Regions from separate parts of the Ensifer sp. LBL genome, predicted to be linked through region 1. Evidence: riboswitches for the same ligand, from Rfam matches in the RefSeq annotation. Region 1 holds a riboswitch; each other region holds the start of a gene.

The links. A riboswitch is a leader RNA that binds a small molecule or an ion and turns the genes downstream of it on or off. The one in region 1 is predicted to bind cobalamin.
Region 2: it holds a riboswitch for cobalamin, as region 1 does, so the genes downstream of both, OKW20_RS02780 (aromatic ring-hydroxylating oxygenase subunit alpha) here and OKW20_RS12095 (DUF1636 family protein) in region 1, are expected to answer to the same signal.
Region 3: it holds a riboswitch for cobalamin, as region 1 does, so the genes downstream of both, bluB (5,6-dimethylbenzimidazole synthase) here and OKW20_RS12095 (DUF1636 family protein) in region 1, are expected to answer to the same signal.
Region 4: it holds a riboswitch for cobalamin, as region 1 does, so the genes downstream of both, nrdH (glutaredoxin-like protein NrdH) here and OKW20_RS12095 (DUF1636 family protein) in region 1, are expected to answer to the same signal.

What each region holds. Positions count from the first base shown of each region.
Region 1 covers NZ_JBNDJY010000003.1:86,821-89,014, forward strand. Annotated here, with positions in the region: gene OKW20_RS12090 (RidA family protein) at 1-441, shown strand, start outside; cobalamin riboswitch at 626-841, shown strand; gene OKW20_RS12095 (DUF1636 family protein) at 947-1,360, shown strand; gene OKW20_RS12100 (ABC transporter ATP-binding protein) at 1,383-2,186, shown strand; gene OKW20_RS12105 (ABC transporter substrate-binding protein) at 2,183-2,194, shown strand, end outside.
Region 2 covers NZ_JBNDJY010000001.1:564,487-566,680, forward strand. Annotated here, with positions in the region: gene OKW20_RS02780 (aromatic ring-hydroxylating oxygenase subunit alpha) at 1-1,232, opposite strand, end outside; cobalamin riboswitch at 1,337-1,537, opposite strand; gene OKW20_RS02785 (DUF6656 family protein) at 1,855-2,194, shown strand, end outside.
Region 3 covers NZ_JBNDJY010000003.1:333,106-335,299, reverse strand. Annotated here, with positions in the region: gene OKW20_RS13285 (DUF2865 domain-containing protein) at 1-510, shown strand, start outside; gene bluB (5,6-dimethylbenzimidazole synthase) at 523-1,218, opposite strand; cobalamin riboswitch at 1,265-1,477, opposite strand; gene OKW20_RS13275 (SDR family oxidoreductase) at 1,561-2,194, opposite strand, start outside.
Region 4 covers NZ_JBNDJY010000002.1:294,065-296,258, reverse strand. Annotated here, with positions in the region: gene nrdE (class 1b ribonucleoside-diphosphate reductase subunit alpha) at 1-539, opposite strand, end outside; gene nrdI (class Ib ribonucleoside-diphosphate reductase assembly flavoprotein NrdI) at 509-925, opposite strand; gene nrdH (glutaredoxin-like protein NrdH) at 938-1,159, opposite strand; cobalamin riboswitch at 1,549-1,774, opposite strand; gene OKW20_RS08605 (acyl-CoA thioesterase) at 1,926-2,194, opposite strand, start outside.

The DNA.
Region 1 (2,194 bases):
GGCATTCAGCTTCCAACGCCGCCGAAGCCGCTCGGCGCCTATCGCGCGGTGATCGAGGCGGGCGAGATGCTTCATGTCTCGATGCAGGGGCCGCTGCTCGACGGGCGCTTCGTGCATACGGGGCTGCTCGGGCGCGACGTGACGATCGACGAGGGGCGCAAGGCGGCCGAGTTGGCGGTGCTCAATGCGCTGGCGCAGATCCACGAACATCTCGGCCGTTTCGAGCGCATTCGCCAGATCGTCCGGTTGGAGGGGCATGTCGCCTGCACCGAGGATTTCCTCGACCACCCGAAGGTGCTCGACGGCGCCTCCGAGTTTCTGGCTGCCGCCTTTGGCGAAAGGGCCGGCCATATCCGCTCCGTCTGCGGCGTGCGCAACCTGCCGGGCAACGCCGCGGTGGCGGTGACGCTGACGGCCGAGCTCTTTCCGCCGGAGTTCTGAGGCGTCACGGCCGTCTGTCGGCCTTACGGCGGATTTCGGCTGTTGAGCGTCGGATCGTGTCCGACGCTCAATTTTCGGCTTGCGCGACGTAATGTTATTTAATAACAAACTGCGCATGACGATACGCCGCATGTTGATAGATCCTTCCCGCCTGTGCCGTGCGGTTGTCTCCCCCGTCGAAACATGCGAGGAAGGCGGTGATGGTGCTGCGTCCGCGACAATGCGGAGGCGGCTGAAAAGGGAACACGGAACGGACGACCCTGATGGGGCCGAGACCGTGGCTGCCCCCGCAACTGTGAGCGGAAAGCGCATTCACACCATGTCACTGGCGATCAGCCGGGAAGACGTGGATGCGCCACGACCCGCGAGCCAGGAGACCTGCCATCGAACCGATCAACCACAACGGACGGGGTGTTCCGATGGAAAAGAACTGGCTTTCGCACGACGGCTATCCGTCCTTCTGCCGTTTCGCCATCTCTTGCCGTCAGTCCGGCGGAGGGCAGGAATGGCTGAGCCGAATTTCCGACAGCACAAGATAACGGTCTGCACCGATTGCCGCTTCACCGGTGGCCCCTGCGCGCCCGGCGCCGAGCTGATCAAGCGGCTGAGCGGCAGCATCGCTGCACTCGGCGCACCGCTCGATCGTGACTTCTCGATTGCCGGCACGGTGTGCATGGCGGCCTGCACGCGGCCCTGCACCATCGCCTTCCAGGCGACGGGAAAGGCGACCTATCTCTTCGGCGACGTCTCGCCGGACGAAGACATCGACGATCTCGTACGCTTTGCCACAACCTATGCCGAGCGTGGCGATGGCATGACGCGGGCGGCCGAGCGGCCACGCGGGTTGAAAGGCAAGACGCTTGCCCGCATCCCCGCAGCGATGCTCGTTTCCGAAGACCTCGGCGGGCACTTCCAATGACGGCGCAGGGAGGGATCAACCCATGAGCTGCACGGCAACGGGAGCGGCACTCAAGGTCGAGGGCCTTCACTGGGGGCCGCGCGCCGGGCTGACGCTGGTCAAGGACATCGGCTTTTCGATCGCGGCGGGCAGCCGGCTTGCGATCCTCGGGCCGAACGGTGCCGGCAAGACCTCGCTTCTGCGCTGCCTCTACCGGGCGGTGCAGCCGAATGCCGGCCGTGTTTCGGTCGATGGCATCGATCTCTGGTCGATCTCGGCGCGCGAGGCAGCAAGGACGATCGCCGTCGTCCTGCAGGAAATGCCCGGCGACTTTCCCTTCAGCGTGCGCGACGTCGTGATGATGGGGCGCATTCCGCGGCGGGAAGGCTTGAGCGGCTGGAGCGATTTCGACCGCGATCGGGTGCAGCATGCACTCGCGCATCTCGATCTCGCGCATCTGGCCGGTCGCCAGTTCGCCACACTTTCGGGCGGTGAGAAGCAGCGTGTGCTGATTGCCCGCGCTCTGGCGCAGGAGCCGCGCATCATCATTCTCGACGAGCCGACCAACCATCTCGACATCCGTCACCAGCTCGAAATCCTCGAGTTGCTGCAGACGTTGAAGCTGACGATCGTCTCGACGCTGCACGACATCAATCTCGCCGCCGAGTTTGCGACCGACGTCGCGATCCTGACTGCCGGGCGGCTGACGGCCTTCGGCACGCCCGAAGAGGTGCTCAGCCCCGGCGAACTTTCGGCCGCCTTCGGCGTCACTGCCACCGTTCACAATGCTTCCGCCGGCGGCGCCCGCTTTTCCTTTTCACTTCCTCGACAGGGATCTATTTCATGAAGATCAAT
Region 2 (2,194 bases), on a different contig from region 1:
GAAAGCGGAGCCGCGTCGCCGGCAAGGCGCTGCTCCATGAACTTGCAGTACCACTCGACGAACTGCATCACGCCGCCTTCGTGCTCGGGCGAATAGGGACCGGGCTCATAGGCCGGCGAGCGGATGCCGAAGGCATTCTCCTCGACGATCTGGCGATCCTGATCGTTGGTCTCGGTCCAGACATGCGTCAGTTCTTCGAGATTGTAATCGATGCCTTCGACCGCATCCTTGTTGACCAGCCACTTCGTCGTCACCTGGGTAAGTTCAGGCCCGAGCGGCAGTACGCGGAAGGTGATGGCGTGGTCGGCAAGCACATGGTTCCAGGTGGTCGGGTAATGGAACATCAGAAGCGTGCCGATCTGGCTCTGGGAAACATCGGCCGACAAAGCCCGCCTGACGGCGCGCGCGCCCGACATGGTGTAGCTTTCGGCATTGTCGACAAGCGGCATGCGGGCGGCGCGGAACTGGCCGGTCGGCGACATCCTGAATTCGCTCGGCAAGCCTTCGGCCTCGCATTTCGCCCAATGTTCGGCGATCACGGGATCATCCTTGGCGCCCTGCACCCCGGTCGCGGTCGGGGCTTCCGGATAGGTGCGGCAGAGTTCTGGATGATTGGCGGCGCAATGGTAGCACTCGCGGTTGTTCTCCCAGACGAGCTTCCAGTTGCCCTTTTCGATGATCGTGCTTTCGAAGGCGACCTTGGTTTCGCCGAGGCGGTGCGGCGCGAGATAGGGCGTGACCAGTTCGCGAAATGCCGCGAAGTCCGCAGGGTTCTCCGAAAGATTGATGAAGATGTAGCCGCCGACCGTTTCGCAGTGGATCGGTTTCAGGCTGTGGGCGGCCTTGTCGAAATCCTCGCCCATCTGTCGGGCGAACAGCAGCGAACCGTCGAGCTCGTAGGTCCATTGGTGATAGGGACAGACGAGTTTTGCCGACGAGCCCTTCTGTTGCGTGCAGACGCGGGAGCCGCGGTGGCGGCAGGAATTGTGCAAGGCGCGGATCGTGCCCTGGCGGTCACGGGTGATGACGACGGGAAAGTCGCCGACCTGGACGGTGAAGTAATTGCCGGCCCGCGGGATCTCGCAGTCATGGCCGATGAACAGCCAATCCTTGTACCAGATGTTTTCCAGATCCTGCCGATAGTAGTCGGGATCGATGTAGAAGGCCCGATCGAGGCTGTAGCCGTCGCGTCGACCCTTCAGCTTTCGCAGCATATCGTTTCTGGTGTCCATGTCCTGTCCTCATGCGCCATGTTTCGGAGAGGCAGGACAGGAACCCGCACGGGCGCACGCCCATGCGTCTAAGGCTCCGATCCGGCTGCCCGCCGCAACCTGTTACGGTTATGTCCGTCAAGGCTGGTTTCCGGGCTCAGGAGCCGTCCTTTCGGACCAGCCCGGCGCCTTCCCGGACGAACCGTCCAGTGGCCTTTGCCGAGGCTTTCGCTCCACCACCGTTGCGGGGGCAGCGCCGGGATTTGACCGGCTTCCCAATTCTCCGACTTCTCTTCGAAGACGGCACCTTGAGTAAGGATATGTAATCGCGGAAACCGCCCTGGCAGCTGCCGGATAGCGACATCCAATTCCAGAATGACGACACGGGAAAAACCGCCATCACCGGTGCCTGTCATAGATTTTTTACACTATAAACATATAGATAGCCCACGTCTTGGGCATTTGCCGCCTTTTGCGGCGCGGGCGGCGCAGACGCGGGAAAGCTTCGCCCGTTTGCGACATCCCGTCAGATAGGGAACGCTCATGATGCAGCCAGGAGGCAATCATTCATTAACCATGAGCCGCTAGCCTAGCCGGCGGACGAGAGAGGTCCTGCAGGCAGGCAGATGGCGCGCTGACGATCATGGCAAAGTTGAGATACTACGACGCGGCAGCCGAGGCGCCGCCGACAATCCCGCCGAAGACGGCGGTTCATACCGAATTCCTGCGCACGGGCCGGATCAATCGCAGGCAATGGGTGCCGAGCGAACGGCGCTACCTGAGCTATGAGGAAGTTGCGGACAGGACGGGCAAGAAGCTCAACACCGCCGGCGACACGACCCATAAGCGGATCAACGGCTTTCACACCTCGATCCAGTTCCCGAAGATGATCTTCCACCGCACGCTCGTCGGCCGGCCGCATCTCGGCTACTGTCACGTGACGGCGGCGCGCACGCCGGTCACGCCCTCCAAGGACATCACCT
Region 3 (2,194 bases), 250 kb from region 1:
ATGTGCGTGCGCACCTGTGACGGTGCCTTCTTCCCGATCTCTTCGGATGCGACGCCGGCCGATTTCCCACGCGACGAACAGGCCTGCCGGGCCCGCTGCCCAGGGGCTGAGACGGAGCTCTATTTCCACGACCTCAACACGGAAGAGAGCGACAAGATGGTCTCGGCCGTGACCGGCCGTCCCTATACCGAAATGCCCAACGCCTTTGCCTATCGCACCCGCGCCGTCAGCAAGCCCGGCCAGTGCGGCTGCCAGATACCGCAGACCGCCGCAACCACGCCGAAGACGACAGGTACGAAGACCGGCGACGACCAGTCGTCGATCATCGTCATCGAGACGAAGAAGCCGGAAGCGGCGGGCGAGACTGTCAAGGTGCCGGCCGAAGAGCGGCCCTATGATCCGTCGAAGAACAAGGTGCGCGTCGTCGGCCCCACCTACCTGCCGCAGGAAGAAACTGCGATCGACCTCAAGCACCCGAAGGGACCGGCCTATCAGCCGGTCCAGAATTGATCGGACGAAGCCTTACGCCTTCTCCTTGCTGCATCCCCATCCTTCTTCGAAAACCAGGTCCTCGAGCGGAAGGCGCTGGCGCCAGCCCTTCACGGCGAGTTCCGGCTGCTGATAGAGGCGGTCGACATAGCCGAGGCAGAGCCAGGCGACGATCTCGATATCGTCGGGGATGCCGAGGATCGCCTTGATCTCGGCCTCGTGGAAGATGCTGACCCAGCCGACACCCACCCCTTCGGCGCGCGCTGCAAGCCAGAGGTTCTGCACGGCGCAGACGGTGGAATAGACGTCCATCTGCGGATTGTGGGTACGCCCGAGCACGACAGTGCCGCCGCGCGTGCGGTCGCAGGTGACGCAGATGCTGAGCGGCGCCTTGCGAATGCCTTCGAGCTTCAACGCGCGATACTTTCCCTGCTGTTCCGCCTCGAACATCAGCGCGGCCTCGTCATTGGCGCGGCGAAACGCCTGCCAAACCCGCTCGCGCGTTTCTTCCGCCCGCACCAGCACGAAGTTCCAGGGCTGCATGAAGCCCACGGACGGGGCGCTGTGTGCCGCGGCCAGCAGGCGCCTGATCAGATCATCGGGCAATGGCTCGGGCAGGAATTCATCGCGCACGTCGCGACGTGTCTCGATGGCACGGTAGACGGCCTCCCGCTCTTGCAGCGAAAAGGCACCGGCAGCCGCAAGGCCGCCCTTCGGTTCAGTCAGCATCGTTCGATCCCCAACAATGCGAAAACCTCCCGCCGTCCACGCGGGGTTCGGTCTATCTCGCCAGGCCGGTCTTCTGACTTCGGTTCAACCGATCGCCCCACCTTCCCAGATCGATTGAAGATCCAGTGGCAGAACCTTGAATCAATTCAAGGCCATCTTAGACGCGATCGTCCCCGTCACAGCGTTGGGCACGTTCCGGAATTTCGACCGGATTCCCGATTCTCCCGCTTTCGCGGGCACCTGACGACGGCACTAAGTGCACAGCCGTTTGACAAAGACAAGCGGCGCCGTCCCGGTCGGGAACTGGTGCGCCGCTTTCCACCTGCTTCTTGCTGCCTCGCCTCAGAGCGGAGCGACCGGATGCGGCGAACCGTCATAGGCGCCCCAGATCGACTGGTCGAAGCAGATGACCGATCCGGTCATCAGTCCGGATTCGGCCGACGACAGGTAGGCGCAGGCACGCGCCACCTCGGCCGGATCGACGAGCCGGCCGAAAGGCTGGCTAGCCGCCGCCTTTTCGAGCCAATCGGCAGCCGCGCCGTGAAACTCGCGCTGTATGCGGTCTTCGCCTTCGGAAGCCATCCAGCCGATATTCAGCCCGTTGACGCGGATGCGGTTGCGCAGCAGCGCATAGGCCGTGTTCTTGGTCAGCGTTTCGAGCGCGCCTTTCGACGAGCAATAGGCGGCGATGAACGGCTGGCCGGCCATCGCCGACATCGAGCCGATGTTGACGATCGTGCCTTCGGTCTTCTCGCGCCGCATGACTTTCACCGCTTCCTGCATCAGGAAGAACGGTGCGCGCACGTTGATCGCGAACATGCGGTCGAAGAGTTCGGGCGTGGTATCGAGGATGGTGCCGCGGTCGGTGATGGCCGCAGCGTTGACCAGCGCATCGACCCGGCCGAATTCGGCGTCGCAAGCGGCGACCACCTTGCGGGCGTCGTCCACTTTCTCCAGATCGGCTTCGACATAGACG
Region 4 (2,194 bases), on a different contig from region 1:
GAGACGAGCTCGCCGCGGCTCTTCTTGCCGGCATTGAGGAAGGTCGGCGTCGCCGGCTGGAAGCGGCCGGAAATGATCTCGTCGACGAGGTCGCGGGCAAGCGCCTCGTTGCCGCGCGCCAAGGCCATCGCCACCATGCAGACGCGGTCTTCGTAGCGCTCCAGGTAGCGCTTTCCGTCGAAGGTTTTGAGCGTATAGGACGTGTAATATTTGAAGGCGCCGAGGAAGGTCGGGAAACGGAACTTCTTCGAATAGGCGTGGTCGTAGAGATCGCGCACGAAGTTGAACGAATACTGGTCCAGCACTTCCTGCTCGTAATAGCCCTCGATCACCAGATAATCGAGCTTTTCCCGCAGGTTATGGAAGAACACCGTGTTCTGGTTGACGTGCTGCAGGAAGTACTGTTTTGCCGCCAGCCGGTCCTTGTCGAGCTGGATCCGGCCCTCCTCGTCATAGAGGTTCAGCATGGCGTTCAGCGCATGATAGTCGAGCGCTGCTTCCGTCGCCTTCAGGGGGCGTTCGAGTGTCGTGACGTCCAAAATCGTTCCATCCCGTGTCTGACATTGGCGACGTCCTCTTCGGTTCCGAGAAGTTCGAACCGGTAGAGGTAGGGCACCCGGCACCTGGCCGAGATCACGTCGCCGGCGATCCCGAAGGTCGCGCCGAAATTGCTGTTGCCCGCAGCGATCACGCCGCGGATGTGAGAGCGGTTGCCCGCGTCGTTCAGGAAGCGGATCACCTGTTTCGGCACGGCACCTCGGCCATCGTCGCCGCAATAGGTCGGTACGACGAGCACATAGGGCTCCGAAACCGTAAGTGCATCCTTACTTTCCCTAAGCGGTATGCGGGCTGTGCGAAGGCCGAGTTTCTCAACGAAGCGATGGGTGTTTTCCGAGCGGCTGGAAAAATAGACGATCAGCCCCATCGCTTCTCTCCCTCAGGAAAGCGCGCTGATCATGTCCGGGCGGAACCCCGCCCAATGCCGTTCGCCGGCGACGACCACTGGAACCTGCCGGTAGCCGAGACCCTGCACGAGCGCGAAACCGTCGGAATCCTCCGAGATATCGACGATGCGATAATCGATGCCCTGACGGTCGAGCGCGCGGGTGGTGGCGGTGCATTGGACGCAGGCAGGTTTGCTGTAGACGGTGATCGACATGGGTTCCTCGTGAGGGGCTGGCAAATGGGCGCAAAAAATCGGCGGGCCGCGCGAACGCGAACCGTGGGCTTGGCGATAGGGCATGAAACATCGCTCCCCGGTCGCCTCGACCGGAGCGGATGTCGGCAAGCTGGTCCATGTGCAGCTACGCGACCTGGCCGGCTCGTTCTGGTCGGGCGCTCCGGAATTTCCGCGGATGCGGACTCTCAGGGCGCGGCCTTTCGATCAGGCGCGCAACAATGCGCACCCGTCCGCAGAAGGTGGATCTGAACTGGAAGAAACTGACATGACTTCACCCCGAAGCTTTCGACAGGCTGCCGGGGAGATGTCGAGACGATCGGGCAGGCTCATCCTGCCACGCACTCAACCCCTCCGGACACCCCGCCCGTGGACGTTTGTTGCTCGAGGCAGGTCTCCTGGCTTACGGGTCAAAGCTTCCATCCCGACCTTCCCGAGGCCTCATGCCTCAGTGGTCCAATTCCGGACAGTCGCTCGCCGTCTACAGTTGCGGGGGCAGCTACGGCATAGCCTGAGCGGAAACCCGCCGGCGCACCGTATTCCCGTCTTAGCTCCCAATCCTTGCGAATCGGAAGAACCTCGAACACTAGATATAGTAGTTCATCGCAAATCTGCGTCAATAGGTTCTATATGCTGGAGGCGGGGGTGCAGAGGTCTTTTCTTTTTCGGTGTGGATAACGGGGAGTAAATGGCGGCGCGCAATCAATCCTGTGGACCGAGGGCGCCATGAGCGACACTCCCGGCTTGCTCAGGCGGCGAAGGCCGCAACCGGGCGGTTGCGGCTGTCGACGGCCACCATCACGAAAGTCCCGGTGACGGTCAGCAGACGCACGCCGCTGAGCAGTTCTTCCGACCAGAGCTCGACCTCTATCGTTGTGGAACTGCGTCCGGTCCGGGTGACGCGCGCCAGCGTGTCGACGATCGTTCCGGCGGCGACACGCCGCTTGAAATCGCTACTGCAGGAGGCGAGCACCATCGCTTTGCCGGTCAGCCGGGTCGCGGCGACGAAGGCCGCCT